DNA from 3 places in the Desulfosporomusa polytropa genome. Region 1 is predicted to be linked to each of the others. Evidence: riboswitches for the same ligand, from Rfam matches in the RefSeq annotation. Region 1 holds a riboswitch; each other region holds the start of a gene.
The links. A riboswitch is a leader RNA that binds a small molecule or an ion and turns the genes downstream of it on or off. The one in region 1 is predicted to bind cobalamin.

Region 1 (6,521 bases):
CACATCCCGTCCCAATGCGTCCGTACCCAGCCAATGCCTGATCGAGCAGAGCTGCAGCGTCTCGTCCGGCATAACCCGGTTCGGATCATACGGCGCGATGACCGGCGCCAACACGGCTGAGGCCACCAGCAGCAGCAAAATAACTGCCGCTAACCTATATACAATAGAAGCTTTATTTATGGCAGCCACTATTTTCCTCCCAGCCGGATTCGCGGATTCAGTCCCAGATAAACCAGGTCTACCAACAGATTAAACACGACAAAAACGCAGCCGGTAAATAAAACATAACCCTGGATGACCGGATAATCCCGCCCCCGGATTGCTTCCAGCACATAACTGCCCAAGCCCGGCAACGAATAAATGGACTCAATGACGGCAGAACCGCCAAGAACGCCCCCGAAATAATTTCCCAGCAAGGTGACAACCGGGATCAGCGCGTTTGGCAACCCGTGCCGCCAGATGATCCGGGAACCCGGTAAGCCCTTTGCTTTTGCGGCAAAGATAAAATTCTGCTCCAGTACTTCCAGCAGGGTGGCCCGCTGCAAACGCATCAGAGCGCCGGTCGTTCCCGCCGCCAGGGTAATGGCCGGCAGGATAAGCTGGGAAACGCTGCCATAGCCGCTGGTGGGCAGCAACTGCAGGGTTTCCGCAAAAAGCCAGATCATCAAGATCGACAGCCAAAAAGACGGCAGCGAGGTCCCTGCTAAAGCCGCCGCCCGCAGTACGAAATCGCTGCCGGTATTTTTTCCCCACGCCATAAGAACCCCCAGCGGGATGCCTACAAGCATGACCAGCAGCAGTGAAATTCCAGCCAGCGTGACGGTTACCGGCAAACGCAGCAGTAATTCATCCAGAACCGGCTGCTGCGTTATATAGGATATCCCCAGGTTTCCCTGCAGCACTTGCCCCAGCCAGGCCAAATACTGCAAGATATACGGACGGTCCAGGCCCAGTTCATGGCGTTTGGCGGCGATTTCCTGCGCGCCAGGAGTGGAAATGCCGTCCATACTGAGCAGCAGGACGGCAGGATCGCTGGGCGAAATAACCCCCAGCAGAAACGCCGCCGCCGATATTCCCAGCCAGACCGGAATCACCAGGGCCAGCTTCTTCACAATATAAAACCAAATACCGCTTTTTATTGTCTCCACCCCACTTTATCCAGCGTCACGCCATATAGGAGTGGCTGATAGTTTTCCAGCTTCTTATTGTATACGGCCAGATTCAGATCATCAAACAGCGGAATGCAGGGCGGATCTTTTCTGGCTATAGCCTGCAGACGATCATAAATTTTTTCCCGCTCCTCCGTCCCGGTTGCCGTGTCCAGTTCAGCGAGCAGCCGGTCGGCCTCCTCGTTTTTATACCCAAGCCTGTATTGAACATTCGCACTGCCTGTGCTTTTCATATAATTTTGAAACAGGCTGGCGGGTTCAAGGTTAGGTAGTCCCTGCGTGCCAAGAATAATATCAAACCTGCCGTTCGCTCGTGCATCCTGGATTGCCGCCCAATCCATAACGACGATACGGGCATTGAGTCCGAGTTCTTTCAGTTCGGCCTGGATAAATTCGGCGATCTCTTTATAGGGGTACCGGTCAATTCCATATTGCGGCACCAAAAAAATAATATCGGCGGTTTTATCCTGCAAAACCGTCCTTGCCACTTCTTTCGCCTTTACCGTATTCCGTCCCGGTATTCCCACATTGCTGAACGGCGAAGCTCCATTAATAAAATTATTAGTGGGTATGGCGTATCCATGAAAGAAATTCTTAACCAGCACCTCCCGGTTTACCATAAGACTGATCGCCTGCCGCAAACGCGGATCATTTAACGGTGCTTTTTCACCATTGCAGAACAAGTAATGCGTAATGGAGGATCGTTTCGTCGCCACGGCAAACTGCTGATCTTTCAGCAGTTCGCTGGTCAACGCCGGCGTCAGTGAGCCAATATCTAAAACCCCCATAATTTCTCCTGCCTTTAAGGCCGAATAGCGGGTTTCAGCGACCGGTATATTCCTGACTCGAATTGTTTTTGCTTTGGCTTTGCTGCCGTAATACGTCTCATTGCGCTCCAGCAGGGTATATTGTTTGTTAAAATGTCCGATCATCTTAAACGGGCCGGTACCGGCAACCGCGGTAACGAAGTCGCCGGTACGAGCGTCGAAGCAGGCCGGACTGAACATAGCGCTGCCAAAATTCGTCATACTGTATAATAAGGTCGGAAACGGTCGGTCAAAGGTCAGTTGGACGGTATATTCGCCCGTCGCTTCCGCCCGCCGTAAATGAGGATAAATTTTGTGGATATCAAACAAGTAGAAGCTGGACGTCCGGGGCGATATCACGCGGTAGCGTTCGAAATTTTGTACTACGGCCGCCGCGTTAAACGGTGTGCCGTCATGAAACGTTACGCCTTCCGTCAGCTTAAACGTCCACTCTTTATAATCGTCGGAATGCTCCCATCGCCTTGCCAGCTTGGGAGCGGGCTGACCGTCCTCGCCAACTCCCACCAGCGGTTCCCATACCTCCAGGATGAGACTGGTATAATAAGGATCTTTACTGCCCGGTGTCAGATCTCTGGCCGCTGCCAGCACAATTTCCCGGTCAGGGCCGGGTGGTTGTGCTGGCTGGTCGGAATACCTGAAAAATAAACCCAGTCCGAATAATGCCAGAAGACAGGCCGCCTTTACAAGGAGGCGGCCTTTTTCCATATAGCTTTCCCTGCTTCTCGCCATTCCGCTTACCCCTTACAGGTCGAACTGCGCCGACAAGACAAGGGTGCGGGGTGTTGATACGTACAACTGGTCACCGCGCGCCACCTGCCAATAATCTTTATCGGTCAGATTGTAGCACATCAAACTGAACACAGTTGGTACGCTGTCAATTTTCGTTTTGTATTTCAGACCAAAATCAAAGGTCGTATAGCCGGGAACCGCAAGCTTTTGATAATTAATTGTCGATTCGCCGGTATACCGGACCCGTCCGATAAGGCTAAGCCGGCTGTCGGCCTGATATTCCAAAGCGGCGACTGCGTTCCATTTGGCCCGGCCGCTGACGTCATAACCATCATACTGGCCGCCTTTGGTTTTTTCCTGGGTGGCAATCAGCCGCGTAATGCCTCCCATTAGCGTCCATTTGTCGCCCAAGCTGCCGCTGGCCGCCAACTCTATGCCCTTATGCCGTTCACGGCCGTCCTGGATCAAATAGTATTTAGAGCTGCTTGTACCAGCAACTTCAATATTATTGGCCTGTTCAATATCAAAGAAACTGAGTGTCGTAAGAATACCGGCCTGTTCATATTTGACCCCTATTTCATCCTGCTTGCTCTTAGCAGGCGCTAAAATATCGCCGGCATTTAAATAGCTGCTGCCTACGACAGTGCCTTTATTAAAGTTTTCCGAGTGGCTGGCATACAAGGAAATATTGGTTGCCGGTTTATATACAATTCCATAGGTCGGACAAAAGGCATCGCTGTCAACACTGGCCGTTTTTGTTCCGGTTTTCGCCGTATAAGAATCCACTGTGGCAAAATGCTTGTGCACCCCCAGCAGGAACTCCCATTTCTGATATTCGATATTGTCGACCAACGACCAGCCCCAGAAACGCTGCTTTTCTGTCAACCCTGTCGAGTAACCGGTGTTCGGCAGAAGCGTCTGCGTTATGCCGCTATAAAGCTTGCCTGTGCCGATGAGGTCATTTACCGTAACTTTGGCGGATTCGCGGTTACGCCAGGATTTGTCGACAGCCAGCGTCACATTGTGCGTGACCGCGCCACCGTCAATTTTCCCCTGAGTCCCCAGTTGGGCATAATAGGTATTCATCGGCGTGCCGCCGTTGGTAACGTACAGATCATAATCGCCTGCGTTGTTCTTAACCGTAAAAGCGCTGTTGGTGGCGCTCACATTTTTCGTCAGGGTATTGCGGTTGAGACCGCCGTTAAAGAACACTTTCCAGTCTTTACTGACCTTCTGTTCGTGGTTCAGCGCGAAAATCCAGCCACGGGACGCTTTGACCATGCCGTCAAAGCCGTAATCACCGCTGGCATCGGGCACACTCGGCAGACTGGTAACAGCACTGCCAAATTTGAACCAGCGCTGTCCGCCTTGAATCTCAAGCTCCCGGTAGCCGGTCAATATATTAGTCGTACTGTTGGCATCCCGGTGGTCAATATTGGCGAAAATTCCCCGCGCCTTCATCTTTTCTCCATGGATTGAGGTTTCGCCGTTTACCATTTCAGTGTTAATACGTACGCCCCAGGCGTTATTCCGGCCAAACCGGCGGGCGATGTCCATATATTCACCGAACGAGCCATAACCGGAAAAAGTTTGCGTATAGCGCGTCAGCGGCTGTTCCGGTGCTTTTTTGGATACAAAATTGACCAGCCCGCCGGCGGTATCTGATTCATATTGTGCCCCCGTGCCGCTTATTCCGCTGTTCGGTCCGGAAATTAAATCAATATGGTCGATCATAAAGGTAGGAGCACTGAATTGCGTAAACATACCCGGTATGCCGTTCACATAGGAACTCGTTCCGTTGGCGCGAAATCCCCGGAAAGTAAAATCATTGTGCAGCGCACTGCCCGACGCCTGAATCGAGGGACTGTTGGACAGGATGCTATCCAGCGGCTGGCTGGCCGCGCCGAAGGTTTCGATGGTTTTACTGGTCAGCGTAGTTTGCGTAAACGGCGTATCCATAACATTTTTCTCGCCTAAAAAACCCACGCTGCCATTTGGGTCGACAAAGCCGGTATCGGAATCCTCTTTCTTATCTTTCTTGCCTTCAACGACAACTTTCTCCAGTTTGTATGCGGAAGAATCTGATTTTGCCGCCGGTGCTGAAGTTTCCGCCGCATCCGCCTCTTCTTCCGCATATGCGTAGGTGGAATTAAAGCCCAAGGCGACCGCACACGCGATTGCTGCCGCCAGCAAATGTCTTTTGTTTTTTCTGGTAAATTTTCTCTCCATAGTGCCACCTCAACATAGTAATAAATTTATCATTGCTCATGACCGATAAAAAGCTCCGGAAAAACCATTCATATCTTTCCAGTTCAGCCCAGCCTTCCCTCCCACCCTGTTAATTTGGTAAATAGCAAAACAAAATCTCCCGTCCGGCGGACAGGAGATTTTGAAAGCGGTAAAGTTATTCTTATCAAAAATCCGGCACTATCTACGCCGGGAAAAACAAGACACAACTCAGGTGCGCAAATCTCCTCCCCATCGCTCGTGGGTAAAAACGGTGATTGATAGACAGGCAGTTCTCCTGGCTCTAGTTCATTGCTCATCCAAGCCTTCCCAAGAATACATATCTCAGTGGCATACCTCGGATTCGCTCCCTATTACAGTGGCGGGACCGCGCCGGCATCACACCGGTCTTCCCTATTAAGCCCTTGCGGGCACCCATCTCAACAAGATTCAATTGTTTTCAGTTGATTTTTTAATAATATCATTTTTGCCATAACATGTCAATTTTTGCCCGGATGTTTTAAAACTAGCATTCATTTAACTTTTTTCCCAAGTGTATTTCAAGCAGGAAAAAACTAAGGGTAAGGTGCGTTAATTACAAATCACGTTAGTTTCTGTTAAATATTTTGCAGAATAGGGGTAATACCAGCGTCGCTGTCATCAAGTGCCACATCTGAAGATTATTAGATCGGGAATTTGTTAATAGCCTCGGTATAGGCCCAGTACCAGCAAAGATGCTGTTTGTTGGCGATACCCCCTAGAACACGGCATCCTCCAGGTTTTAAAACGGGACTGGGGGACAGGTTCCTGTTCCTTGTCCCCCAGTCCATACAAACTCAAGAGCAGCACTCCCCAGCTTCTCCTCAGTTATTTAGTGCATACCCTGTTCAAAATTAACCTTTATCTTAGCTACCCCTATTTCATTAAACTCAACAGCTGATCCTGCAGAAAAACCTTTGTGCGTTCCATCTTCAGCTAACAGCACTACATCTTCTTTTATTGTTCCGTAAGTCAGTTCTCCTTTTTCATTGAACGTAACGGTTTTTCCCTTACTAAATTTAATAAATCCTGCAGAATTATCTCCTTTGAGAAGCTTTTGCCAGCCAACTGGGCGCAAATATGTATCCTCATCCAAAGTACCGGATATAACCGCACCCGAGTTGAAAAACATCAGAATTGTATCACTCTTGAAAGTCACAAAACCATATTTTTCGTCTACCAAACGAACCGTAGCCTTATTCGCTATTGTCCCAGAAATAACATCCCCCTGTTCACTAAAAATCACCTCTGTTCCACCTTTATAAAGCAAGTGTCCGTAACCCGGAATGCTCACAGCATAATCGTTGTTGAAAAACGGATGGTAATAAAAATGGTGGTAATAAGGTCCAAAATCGGTATGGACAGTTGTATAGTAATAATCATTAATCACCCGATTCCAGCCACGCGGCGACAGCAAAGTGTCCTTGTCAATTGTCCCAGAAACAACTTCCTCTTGTTCATTCAAACTGATGCTAGTATTTTTTTTGAATTGAATAGAATCACCAACACCCCATCCCTGCGGATGAAGTTT
Region 2 (6,521 bases), 2.0 Mb from region 1:
ATAATGCCGTTATTCACGGCTGTATTATAGAAGAGCATTGTTTAATTGGCATGGGGGCTATTATTCTAACTGGTGCGGTGATTGGTAAAGGCAGCATTGTTGCTGCCGGAGCAGTAGTCAAGGAGAACCAGATCATTCCTCCTCATTCCCTAGTGGTTGGCGTTCCTGGTAAAGTGGTGAGATTTGTACCAGAGGAATGGGACAGCATTCACGCTCAGGCAGTAAAATATAAGACTTTGTGGAGTGAGCGGTATAAATTTATGCCTGACGCTGGCGGTGAACGCTATAAAGGTGAAAAAATAATTTAATAGCTAAGGAGGTTAGTTGTTATGGATCTTGATTTTATTTACAAGCGTCATAGTGTACGTCGATTTACCAAGGAAGAAGTCCCTGAACAAACCATTAAAGAATTAATTAAAGCTGCCACTTATGCACCTTCGGGAAAAAACCAGCAGAATTGGCATTTTGTTGTTATCACCAATAAGGAGAAGATTGACGAGATTGCGCGGATTGTTGAGCGAAAGAATGCCGAGTTATGCACCTATTTATGTGATGAGGCAAAAATCAAGGGGTTAAAAGCGAGCCTACCCTATCAAACGGTTTTCAAAGCTGCACCTGTGCTAGTTCTTGTGTATGCCGGTCCATATGACACTATTGCTGATATGCTATTGGCTGATGGCATTATGCCGTGCGAAGAGGCCGTAAAATATGCTAAACCCAATCCCGGAATTCAAAATATCGCAGCTGCCCTGGAAAATCTGCTGTTAGCTGCTGCCGATCGAGGTTATGGAACTTGCTGGATGACCGGACCGACGCATGCTGCTGAGGAGATTTCAGCATATATTGGTTTTAGGAAAGAAGGCTATTATTTGGCTGCCATGACACCGCTGGGAGTACCAGCTTCTGATAAATTATCAGCACCACCGCGAAAACCAGTGGAGGACGTATTGACTTTTATCTAGGTTACATTAGCAATGTATCTATTACTCAGTGGAGGTTAGGTAATTCGACAATGGAACAAGTAGCACAAGCAGTGCTTGATCAGCTAGATACATATGGCTACTTTACTATTTTTGCAGCTATGATGCTTACTGGTATGGGTCTGCCCTTGCCAGGAGAATTAACTTTGGGGTTTACCGGATATTTAGTGTTTAGCGGACAATTGGAAATAATTCCTGCCATTGCGGCTGCTGCGACGGGAGATTTACTGGGGGCTGTTATTAGTTATGGACTTGGCTTTTTTAGTAGAACAAAAATTGTAGCGCGACATATCTCCCTGTTTATGCCAGCTGAGTCTAAATTGATGACTATTGAGAAATGGCTTAACAAATACGGCATTTCTGCCGTCGTTTTCGGCAGGCTCCTGCCGGTCATCCGCGGCGCTATCCCTATTTCCGCAGGCTTTGTTCAGATGAATGGTAAGAACTATATTTTCGGGACTTTTTTTAGTTCAATTGTTTGGTGTGGTGCTCTTATCTATCTGGGGATTGGATTGGGGTATAATTGGCAACAGATAGCTGGTGTAGGTAATTCTATTGGTATGTTAGCTATAGGCGTAGTGGCTATCGTAGTTTTAATCTGGTATTTGCTTTTTTGTGCAAAAAAATAAACCGGCACATTGAGGCCGGGCTAATTACTTGGTTGCCTTTAAACAGGACGGCGGGCAAGAGAACGAATTTTGATTTCATGTTCGCCGGTGACTTCTGCCAAGGACTTTAAATCTTCATGAATGGTATCAATCTTTTTACTGGTTAATTGGAGCAGGTGATAGATGTCCTTTTGCTGGACTTCGCCATATTGCTCAATTTTATTTTCTAATCGGGTAATATCGGCTTTAGTGGCCATATCTGACTTGATGGTGATAATATCTTTTTCCATGTTGTCTAGGCGTTGGGTAATAGGTTTAATTTCTTCTTTGATAATAGCGCTGATGGCTCGCAGGAATTCTGTATTCTCCATTGCTGACACCTGCCTTTAAAACTATCTATTCTTATTATAGCCTTTACGAGCGGGAGAGACAAGGCAATCTTATTACACCAGTTGTAATAAGCGTTAATTATTTTAGCAACAGAAAAAGACAAGAATCTACTATATACAAGCGTGTAAGGGGATAGTAAAATACAGGTAATAAAATTATGGTTATGGTAACAGATATTTGCCTGAGTTTTAGGGAAAGCAAATACCTATAAACCTAAGTAATGCAGGTGGTTAGGGGGGGGGGCTAATGCGTGGAAGCTTATGAGAAGATTCATAAATTGCATGAATTGATTGAAACCAAAACGGTAGCCGATCTGCCAGGCCCTTACAAGGTCGGGGTTGATCTGGGAACAGCCGATGTTGTGCTGGTTGTTACTGATGCGGCCGGTAACCCGGTGGCAGGGAGTATGCAGTGGGCTTCGGTGGTTAAGGATGGTTTGGTTGTTGACTTTCGAGGAGCCATGGTTATTGTTGAAGAGTTGAAGGCCGAGATCGAAGCACGGATGGGAATTACCTTAGATAAAGGAGCTACTGCCATTCCCCCGGGAACAGTAGGAAGAAACGCGATGGCCTGTGGTCATGTTATCGCCGGGGCTGGTTTGGAACCAGTTTGCCAGGTAGATGAACCGGTGGCAGCAGCGGAGGCGTTGGGAATTACGCATGGTATTGTGGTAGATATTGGTGGTGGCACCACCGGTATTGCTGTGTTACGTAATGGGGAATTGGTTTTTACGGCCGATGAACCAACAGGCGGTACACATGTGTCTTTAGTTTTGGCTGGTGCTTATAAGATATCCTTTGAAGAAGCTGAATTGCTGAAGCGCGATTCTACTCAGCACCGTAAAATTATGCCGGTCATTTTGCCGGTTGTGGAAAAAATGGCAACTGTGGTTAAAAATATGTTAATCGGATATGAAGAGTTTGATGATTATCCTGTTTATGTAGTGGGCGGTACTGCATATTTGCAGGGGTTTGAAACCGAGTTTGGTAAAGCGTTTGGCCGGCAGGTGCATGTTCCGCCACATCCGTTGCTGGTGACACCGCTCGGAATTGCTATGTTTGGTTAAAAATAGAACTTAATAACGCCACCATACAGGTGCCTCTTACGTTTAAGAGGAGAATAGGGAAGTTCGGAAGGATTGGAAAATCCTTAAACGACGCGGTCGCGCCACTGTAATCGGGGAAGATTACCTTTAATATGCCACCGAGAATCCGGGAAGGTGAGGTATTCTTACGATCCGTAAGCCAGGAGACCTGCCTGTATTGGCTGTTATTTACCTCCGCGCCAGGGGTAATACCAGAAGGATAGGATTATGAATAGTAAGCTCCTAGCCCTTTTGGGCTAGGAGTATTTATGTTTGGCGCAAAAAAAATAGGGGGTAAACATGTTGAGTATGCAGGATTTGATTGTAGCTCTGGGAGTAGTAATCAACGCCATACCAGGAGGTTTATATGCTTTGACCTTCGGTTTTGCGTCTGTTCCGACGGCAGCTGGTTTTATTATTGGCGCCATCGGCTGTGGGGTATTAGGGGTTGTGGCTCCTATTTCTTTTCAGGCGGAGACGTTAACGCTGGTAGGAACCATGGGGCGTACTGTGCAGGAACGAATTTCGATGGTTTTTCTTGAGGGCGTGATTTTGCTTGCTGTCGGGTTGTTAGGACTGTTTAAAGTTATCGTTGCTTTTATTGGTCCGGTGATTACATATGCCATGATGGCCGGTATAGGGATAGTTTTAGCCAAGGTTGCTGTGGAAATGACTGTAAGAAATCCTATTGTGGGTAGTAGTTCTATAATTGCAGCTCTTTTAAGTTATTATATTACCCCAAATCCAGCTGATAAACTTATTTATGCTATTGTTAGTTGTGTTGCTATTTCGTCGCTGGTTAGTGTTTGGTTAAAACGGAATCAGCAGCTGGCGGTTGAACCGGGGCGTGAACGGTTTGTTATGCGAAAGCTGTCCTTTACGAAAAATGTGGTTCGCGGGGCGCTAGGCTTAAGTGCTCTGAATATTGGTGCCAATATCGCTTTTGGTAATATTACGGCGCAGACCTTAGCCAAGACGGAAGTGAATCTTGATTATCTGACAATTATCAGCAGTATTGCTGATATCGTATCCTCACTTTTTGGCGGTGCGCCAGTTCAGGCTATCATTTCAGCTACCGGAGCTGCGCCGCATCCACTAGCGTCAGGAGTTTTAATGATGGTCAGTATGGCTGCTATTTTGGCGGCTGGGTTACTTGTCAAGATTGGAAAGTATGTACCAAATGAATCCATTGCCGGCTTTCTCTTAGTGTTAGGTGCTATTGTAACTGTACCCATCAATGCCAGCTTGGCACTAAATAGTGGCGTGGGTAGTGTTGATACCATTATTGGTGGTGTAACTATGACTGTGACAGCAATAGCTGACCCCTTTATGGGGATGGTTTCAGGTTTGCTGGTAAAGGCGCTTATTAGTATGTTTGGCATGTAAAGCAAAAAAGTAATGCCCTGCAGTTCATTCTCGCTGTAGGGCATTACTTTTTTTATGAATTTATAAGTTTTGGGAGTCGCGGAGGCATTATAAAACAAGGGGCGTCAAGTACAAAACCCGGCACAGGCGGCCGTACTGTTTACGCCCGGCAACTCCCCGTAGCCCCCTCGGCCTTTGCCGGAAAAAGCGTTCCGCAGGAGAAAAGCCGGGCGGTATTCCGTTAAAAAATCCGTATTGTTTGAGCGTAGCGAGTTTACGGATTTTAGGAATATTGCCCGGCTTTTCAGCTTTTGGAGGCTTAGGGCCTAGACCTTTTGTTACTTTTGTGGCAATGACAAAAGTAAAACCGCTTACCCTTCGAAACCCTTTGCGCTCTTTGTGTCCTTTGTGGTTTAACAAACCTAACTCCATAGCCTAAAACCAAGCCTATTTTAAGGATTGTTACCGCAAAGTACTCAAAGTATGCAAAGGGGTTAACGGTATCGTAGTAATTGCAAGGGTTAGGCCTTGCAATTCACGGCAACTCCCCGTAACCTCCCGGCCTTTGCCGGAAAAAGCGTTCCGCAGGAGAAAAGCCGGGCGGTATTCCGTTAAAAAATCCGTATTGTTTGAGCGTGAACTGGTACCCTAAATTAGGACAGTGAGAAGAAATCCGTTTTAGGAAGCGATAAGATGATCCCGATATTGATTTGGGGTCATCTTTTTTAATCCCCATTGGTAACGTTGGCAATTGTAATACTCAATGTATTCATCGATCTTATTCTGAACTTCAGTAAAGCTTTGGCACTCTTTTATATTAATTTCATCCTTCATATGTCCAAAGAATGACTCCATTGATGCGTTATCCAAACAGTTGCCCTTCCTAGACATGGACTGTTTTATCAATAATTCTTTCACCCTGCACTGAAATTCAGGATGTGTATAATGAAATCCCTGATCCGAGTGTATAATTGCGTCAGGGTGGATGTTTCCGCCCAAAGTTTCCTGTAATCGGTCCAGCGTTTTCATCACAAGACCCATTTCGAGAGAAGTCGATAGATGGTAAGCCAAAATTTCTCTTGTTGATCCGTCTTTAATGACCGATAAGTAAGCCTTACGCCCCTCGGCGTAATATAGATAGGTAATATCGGTTAACATGACCTTTTGCGGCTCGTGGTGATCAAACTTGCGCTTTAGCAGATTACATACCGTTTTATGAGGTTGAGTTGCCTTTGCCATTTTTCGATACGGATTCTTCCGTCTCACCACCGTAACCAATTGGAACCTTCGCATAATACGCAAAATCTTCTTGTGATTCATAAGAATTGCGTACTCTCTTTCTAGATTCATCTTTATCGTGCGCCAGCCACCCTTTCTTTTAGTAGCAATAAATATTTCTTCAATCAGTTTATAATCATTTCTGTCATGCTCTTCTCTCTGGTATCGACTAGGTGCTGCCTTCAGCCAGGCATAGAACCCGCTACGGCTAACTTGTGCTATCTCACATAAGTAACTAATCATACGATACTTCGGATACTTTCGTATGACTCGATATATGATTTGGAACTTTTCTGCAGCATTTAACGCCTTCTTTCTTTCTCCCGTATCTTTTTTAACAATTCATTTTCTGCCTCAAGAAAATAAATTTTGGCCTCGGCCTTTTTTAACTTATCTTCAATGGACGACTCTCTGCCTGTTAAACGGATACCTTTTGAACTTCGTCCCGCTTCTCTCAGACCTTGCTCACCACGCTGTTTGAAAATGATACGCCATCTTTTGATACAGACAAATGGTTTATCGTCTCCTATTAGTTGAAGATTGAAGCCATTGTCAATAAAAATTTGTCTAGGCTTCTTTCCAGATAAGTATTCTTTGACCGCTCTAATTTTAAAATCGGAATGATACGAGATATAGCGGTCAGTTACTTTCTCTACATTGGGGTTTCTCAGAAGGATGTGTTGATCCGATTCGCTATAGAATATATTACTCACTAAAATTCCGCCTCCGGTAATTAATAATTTCATTATATACATTTATTCGTTCTATGAACATACAAAAACCCCGATACGGACTTTATAATAGTGTCCATTATCG
Region 3 (6,521 bases), 2.5 Mb from region 1:
AAGGAGATGGAGGGACGGTTCCCTTTGTTTCCTAAAGGAGGATAAACATGGGCTATGATGTGGCTGTCATTGGCGGCGGTCCAGGCGGCTATGTGGCTGCTATCCGCGTTGCCCATTTGGGCGGCAGGGTACTGTTAATTGAAAAAGATAACCTAGGCGGAGTGTGTCTAAACCGTGGCTGCATCCCCACCAAGACCTTGCTGAAAAGTGCGGAAAAGTGGCAGGACTTAGTGCGGTGTGCTGAATTTGGTTTAAGGGCCGAGGCTATCGGCTTTGATTTTAATGCCATTATTGAACGGAAAAACAAAGTAGTGACAGGACTCAGAGGCGGTATTGAGCAGTTGGTTAAGAGTAATGACATTGCGGTAATTCGCGGTGTTGCTGCAGTAACCAGCCCTCAACGACTGGTAATCAGCACTGAGACAGGACAAGAAACGGTTGATGGTAGTAAAATAATTATTGCTACCGGCTCAACGCCCAGCAGTATTCCGGTTCCGGGGCATCAATTGTCAGCGGTTATCACAAGTGATGAATTGCTAGAGCTGACTGAAGTACCTAAGAGCATGCTGGTCATTGGTGCCGGCGTAGTAGGTATTGAGTTTAGCGCGATAATGAAGGCCTTTGGCTGTGAGGTAATAGTAGTTGAAATGCTGCCAACTATATTACCAATGCTAGATGGTGACCTAATCAAACGCATGGGACTAAGCCTGCGCAAACAGGGGATTAAAACTCTGGCTGGAACCAAAGTGATGGCTATCGAAGAAGCTGCTGGCGGCGTGGTAGTAAAAGTCGATACCGGCAAAGGCGTCCAGGAATTCCTGGTAGAAAAGGTGCTTGTTGCCGCAGGTCGCAGTCCGGTGACCGAAGGGCTGGGGTTAGATACGCTAGGCGTGACTTTTGACCATACAGGTATTAAGGTTAATGAACGAATGGAAACCAATATAGCAGGTGTTTATGCGATTGGCGATGTTACCGGACAGAGCATGTTGGCCCATACGGCGTCAACGGCCGGCCTGGTAGCGGCTGAAAACGCTATGGGGCTGAATTCAGTTATGGACTATAGCGCAATACCTAGTTGCATATTTACCACACCGGAAATCGCTATGGTTGGTTTGACCGAAGAAGCAGCTAAGGCGCAAAATCTTGAGTTCAAGTCCAGTAAATTTAACTTTGCCGCCAATGGTAAAGCGGTAACAATGGGCGAAACTGATGGACTGGTGAAGATTATTGCCGAGACAGCTACCGGCAAAGTGGTGGGAATGCATATTATGGGGCCGCATGCCAGTGACCTTATTATGGAAGGTACCCTGGCAATTAGAAATAGATTAACAGCTAAAGACATTGCGCATACCATTCACCCTCACCCTACATTGTCAGAAAGTATTATGGAAAGTGCGCATGGCATTTATGGTGAGAGTATTCACCAGGCTAAGTTGAAGCTAAAGAAGTAACCATAAATTGCTTGACTTTTTATATGTTTAATCATACAATTTAGGTAATTACATAAGGAACAGGTGCCCGATTGGGCTTAATAGGGAAGCCGGTTAAAAGCCGGCACGGTCCCGCCGCTGTGATGGGGAGCCAATTTGCAACAAGCCACTGAAATAGAACACTATTTTGGGAAGGCGCAGATTAGCTATGATCCTAAGTCAGAAGAACTGCCTGTTTGACAATCACCGTTTAACCTACGAGCGATGGGGAGGGGATTTGTGCGCCAACTTTAGGCAAACAATCTCTGTTATCTCCATTGGGTGGTAACAGAGATTTTATTTACGTTAAGGAGTTGTTTATAATATGGCAGGAATTTTTTACGGCGTCGGCGTAGGGCCTGGCGATCCCGAATTACTAACTTTGAAAGCAATTAACGCTATTAAAACAGCAGATGTAATCATTGCTCCCCGGACAGAGAAAAAGGACGAAAGCACGGCAATGTCTATCGCCCGGCCTTATATTCAGGAAGCCAGCGAGGTTTTGGAATTGGTATTTCCAATGAATTATAATGTGCAAGCTCTGTCAGATGCCTGGGTAAACAATAAAAAGACTATCTTGGCTCTGTTGGATGCCGGTAAAAAAGTAGTCTTTCTGACATTGGGCGATCCTATGCTGTATAGTACCTATATGTATGTGCAACGCTTACTGGAAGATTCCGGTCATGAGATTATCAATATTCCGGGAGTTAACTCCTTCTCAGCCATTGGCAATCGATTGGGGGTGGCACTCGCGGAGGGCGGCGACATTCTGAGCATTGTGCCAGCGACCATTGATAATGAACGATTAGAAAGGGTACTGGCTGTCTCAGACAATGTTGTACTTATGAAAGTATACAAAAACTTTAACGAGATTGTTGAAAAATTGCATAAACATGGCATGGTGGAAAACGCTGTTATGGTTTCCAAATGTGGTTTGGAAGGCGAAGAAATCATCTATGATCTAGCTGCTAACGGCAGTAAAAAAGTGAACTATCTGTCAACCATCCTAACGAAACGCTCCAAAGTGAGTAAACACGCACTGGCATGAGCAACGGCTCGCTAACAGCGCTGCTTCAACGCAAGCAAGCTAAGGTTCGGTTGGCAGGGTTCGTCCTCTTAGCCGCTATGGTGCTGTTTACCTTAGCGGCTATCGGGTTTGGCCGGGCAGATATTAGTATGGCTGATGCGGCTGCCGTAATCTATGGCCAATTGACAGGTAGTCCGGAGGCTTATGCTCATATCAATGCAGCCAAGATGGCTATTATTTGGGATATCCGCCTGCCACGTATTTTGGCAGCCATTGCAGTTGGCGGGGGTCTGGCAGTGGCCGGTGTTGTCTTTCAGGCACTGTTAATGAATCCACTTGCTGATTCGTATACTATGGGCGTATCAACCGGGGCAGCATTTGGTGCTAGTGTGGCCATTTATCTCAACATCTTCACACAAGGTGGCCTGCCGGTAACCTTATTTGCTTTCGGCGGGGCGGTGGCAACCTTGCTTATCGTTATGTCGATGGCCCGGGTAGGTGGCTATGTATCATCAGCCAACCTAGTGATTGCCGGGATTATTGTCAGCAGCATCTTATCAGCTGCTATTAGTATGGTCAAAAGCTTAGCCGGTGAGCAGGTATCTGCTATTGTCTCCTGGCTTATTGGCAGTCTGGCCGCGAAAAGCTGGGAACATGTGCTGTATGGCTGGCCGTTGATACTGGCTGCCTGTTTTCTTTGCTATTACTATGCCGAAGATTTGAATATTGTCTCTTTGGGGGACAAGGAAGCTCGAAGCCTGGGTATTAACGCCTCTCGTCTCAGAACAGTGCTGTTAGCAGCCGGCGCGCTGATTACGGCAGTATGTGTCGCTATTGGCGGTATCATTGGTTTTGTTGGCCTTATTGTACCGCATATGGTCAGGATGCTGACAGGATCAGATAATAAGGCGCTCATCCCGCTGTGTGGCTTAACAGGGGGGATATTATTATTAACAGCTGATACCTTTGGCCGCTCGGTGGGCAATATTGAGATACCTGTTGGAGTATTGACGACCCTTTTAGGTGGTCCGTTCTTTGTCTATATTTTTAGGATGCGTAACAAGACGCTTGGGTAGGAGCGTACTATGATAAAAGTTAAAAACATACAATTTGGCTATGCGGCCAAGCCTGTGCTCAGGGATATCACCCTAAGCATTAACCAAGGGAGCTTTTGTGGCATTGTTGGTCCTAATGGCTCAGGCAAGACGACACTGTTAAACCTTATTACTGGGCAACTCCAAGCAGCTTCAGGCCATATCAGCATTAAGGGGCGGGACATCGGTTCTTACAAGATTGAAGAACTGGCCCGCCATATTGCTGTTATGCCGCAAAACATGGATATCAAATTCCCCTATACTTGTTTGGAAATTGTTAGCATGGGTCGCACTCCCTATAAAACAAGGCTGCAAGGTCTGACTGATCAAGACATAGCGATTATTGAAAATGCCATGAGGCTTACCGATACACTTGATTTTGCCGGACGCCTGGTAACCGAGTTAAGCGGCGGGGAACGCCAGCGGGTACTATTTGCTAAGGCTTTGGCTCAGCAGCCGGAAGTTTTATTTTTAGATGAAGCTTTTTCCAATATGGATATCTACTATAGTATTAAATGCCTGAATTTGCTGAAAGAATTATGTGTTCAGCAAGGGCTGACAGTAGTGTCTATTATTCATGATCTGAACCTTGTCAGTACTTTTTGCTCTGAGGCCGTTGTCTTAAAGGCTGGTCAACTGATCAAGTACGGCCCAGCTTCGGCTGTACTTGACCCTGAACTTATCGGCGAAGTATTCCACATTAAAGTAGTGCGGGCTGGGGAGACAGGGCTTGCCGTTCTCTCCAATCTATAAGAAAGTTCCTGGAGGAAAGTAATATGAAGAAAAATAAAGTGTTCTGCTTCATTGCTGTTCTTTTGTTGATGTTGATGGTAGCCGGTTGCGGCAACTCTAAGTCTGCGGTTACCACCAATGAGGGTTCAATAAAAATTACTGATGACCTAAATCAAACTATAGTTCTTAAGCAGCCAGCCAAACGCATTATATCCCTATTCTCCGCCCATACCGAAAATCTATTGGCATTGGGACTTGACGCTGAAATCATCGGCGTTAGTCCAGCTGAGTCTGATCCAGTGGCCAAGAGCAAGCCTGTATTTGACTATCGGGCCGATCCGGAAAAAGTATTGGCTGCCCAGCCGGATTTGGTAATTATCAGACCGTTTATCAAAAAAAGCCACCCCGACTTTGTCAAGACTCTGGAACAGGCCAACATCAAGGTAGTTTGTCTTTATCCAGAGAAGTTTGAGGAATTTGACAGTTATATTCAAAAACTGGCTATCCTGACAGGCAAAGAGCAGCAGGCTGCTGAAAAACTGGCTGCTTTTCATGCTAAACTCAACCAAGTGGCCGAGTATACGGCGAAGGCTCTGACTAAAAAACAGGTTTATTTTGAGGCTACAACCACTGAGTACCGGACAATTACGCCTGATAGTATGCCGGGAAAAGTACTTAAACTCGCTGGCGGGTTAAACGTGGCTGCTGATGCACAGCCGCTGAAGGCTGTAAGCAGCATTGCCGCCTATGGCAGTGAACGCTTATTAATGAAGGCCGAGGAAATTGACATTTTTCTGGCACAGCGTGGCCCGATGAATCCCGGAGTAACGATTGATAGTATTAAACAGCGTCCAGGCTTTGATAAAATCAAGGCAGTTCGCGAAGGCAAAGTCTACATTGTTGATGAAGGATTTGTCTCCAGCCCCACCTTCCGGCTGGCTGATGGGGTGGAACAATTGGCGAAACTAATCTACCCTGAAGTATTTGGTGGACAATAAGAAACGAAATTCCAAGAATTATAAAGTGCTACTTGACAAGGTGTCATGAAGTTCATATAATGAGATTGATAATAAATATCAGTTGAGCGTCAGTATCAAAATGGCGCAAATTTTTTACTCAAATACTGATAATGATTATCAGTACTAAAGGGGGATTTAACATGACACTTTCACAAGCAAAACGTGGTCAGCGACTTTTAATTGCTGCTATTCCTAATCCGATTATCAGGGCCCAGGCTATTCGCTTTGGTATTGCGGAAGGTGCCGAAGTTAAATGTTTTGAAAAATTGCCTGCCGGACCGGTTGTTATCGGCAGAGGCAAGCAAGAGATTGCCATTGGGCGTCGTCTAGCCGAAAACATTGAGGTGCAGCCAGCCTAGTGAACTCTCAAGTGAACGGCTCTCAGCTAGCAAGTGGAGGAAAAAATGGAGCATTGTCATAATAATTTAACTCATATCGATATCCCTGAGGGAGCCAAAAAGATAGTTCTTGTAGGTAATCCCAATGTTGGAAAGTCAGTATTTTTTAATGCATTAACAGGAATGTATGTGGATGTGTCGAATTTCCCCGGGACCACTGTTGATATATCGCATGGCCGCTACGGCAAAGACATAGTCATTGATACGCCAGGAGTATATGGTATTTCTTCCTTTAATGATGAGGAAACAGTAGCCAGAGATGTTATTTTATCGGCTGATTTAATTCTAAATGTAGTGGATGCCGTGCATCTGGAACGCGACTTGTTTTTGACGTTGCAGGTCATTGATACCGGTATTCCCACGATTGTTGCCATAAACATGATGGATGAAGCTGCGCAACAAGGTCTGAAAGTGGATAGTGATTTACTTGGACACCTACTGGGTGTGCCAGTTATTGAGACAATCGCTGTAAAAGGCCAAGGCGTTGACGAGGTCAAAAAGCGGGTCTATGAAGCCCGTACCGGGATTATACCCCCAGAGTTGAAACTTAGGCTCGAAAGTATGATGAACCGGATGGGCTCTTGGGGTGAGGCTCTGCTGGTACTTGAGGGTGATCCTCATGTGGCTGAGCGCCATGGTGTAGTACCTGGCGAACTGCGGGAGGAAATTTATCATGATCGTCGCCACCGCGTTAATGACATTGTTAAGCATGTTGTAAATGAGACGGTAGAAGGCGCGACTTTCAGTACTAAACTTGGACGGTATATGCTGCGGACGTGGAC

Region 2: linked by a shared signal. The riboswitch ahead of ACZ449_RS17200 (hypothetical protein) and the one ahead of ACZ449_RS08145 (TonB-dependent receptor) in region 1 are both predicted to bind cobalamin.
Region 3: linked by a shared signal. The riboswitch ahead of cobI (precorrin-2 C(20)-methyltransferase) and the one ahead of ACZ449_RS08145 (TonB-dependent receptor) in region 1 are both predicted to bind cobalamin.

The regions. Positions count from the first base shown of each region.
Region 1 covers NZ_AP042400.1:1,321,361-1,327,881, reverse strand. The annotation lists gene ACZ449_RS08160 (ABC transporter permease) at 1-189, opposite strand, end outside; gene ACZ449_RS08155 (ABC transporter permease) at 189-1,148, opposite strand; gene ACZ449_RS08150 (ABC transporter substrate-binding protein) at 1,136-2,725, opposite strand; gene ACZ449_RS08145 (TonB-dependent receptor) at 2,738-4,954, opposite strand; cobalamin riboswitch at 5,223-5,405, opposite strand; gene ACZ449_RS08140 (hypothetical protein) at 5,823-6,521, opposite strand, start outside.
Region 2 covers NZ_AP042400.1:3,287,600-3,294,120, reverse strand. The annotation lists gene ACZ449_RS17225 (gamma carbonic anhydrase family protein) at 1-308, shown strand, start outside; gene ACZ449_RS17220 (nitroreductase family protein) at 330-962, shown strand; gene ACZ449_RS17215 (DedA family protein) at 1,013-1,609, shown strand; gene ACZ449_RS17210 (hypothetical protein) at 1,648-1,959, opposite strand; gene eutJ (ethanolamine utilization protein EutJ) at 2,229-3,044, shown strand; cobalamin riboswitch at 3,055-3,253, shown strand; gene ACZ449_RS17200 (hypothetical protein) at 3,363-4,448, shown strand; partial or broken gene ACZ449_RS17195 (IS3 family transposase) at 5,106-6,418, opposite strand.
Region 3 covers NZ_AP042400.1:3,824,212-3,830,732, reverse strand. The annotation lists gene ACZ449_RS19545 (lipoate--protein ligase family protein) at 1-1, shown strand, start outside; gene lpdA (dihydrolipoyl dehydrogenase) at 48-1,451, shown strand; cobalamin riboswitch at 1,496-1,680, shown strand; gene cobI (precorrin-2 C(20)-methyltransferase) at 1,795-2,517, shown strand; gene ACZ449_RS19530 (FecCD family ABC transporter permease) at 2,514-3,572, shown strand; gene ACZ449_RS19525 (ABC transporter ATP-binding protein) at 3,582-4,343, shown strand; gene ACZ449_RS19520 (ABC transporter substrate-binding protein) at 4,367-5,320, shown strand; gene ACZ449_RS19515 (FeoA family protein) at 5,482-5,700, shown strand; gene feoB (ferrous iron transport protein B) at 5,746-6,521, shown strand, end outside.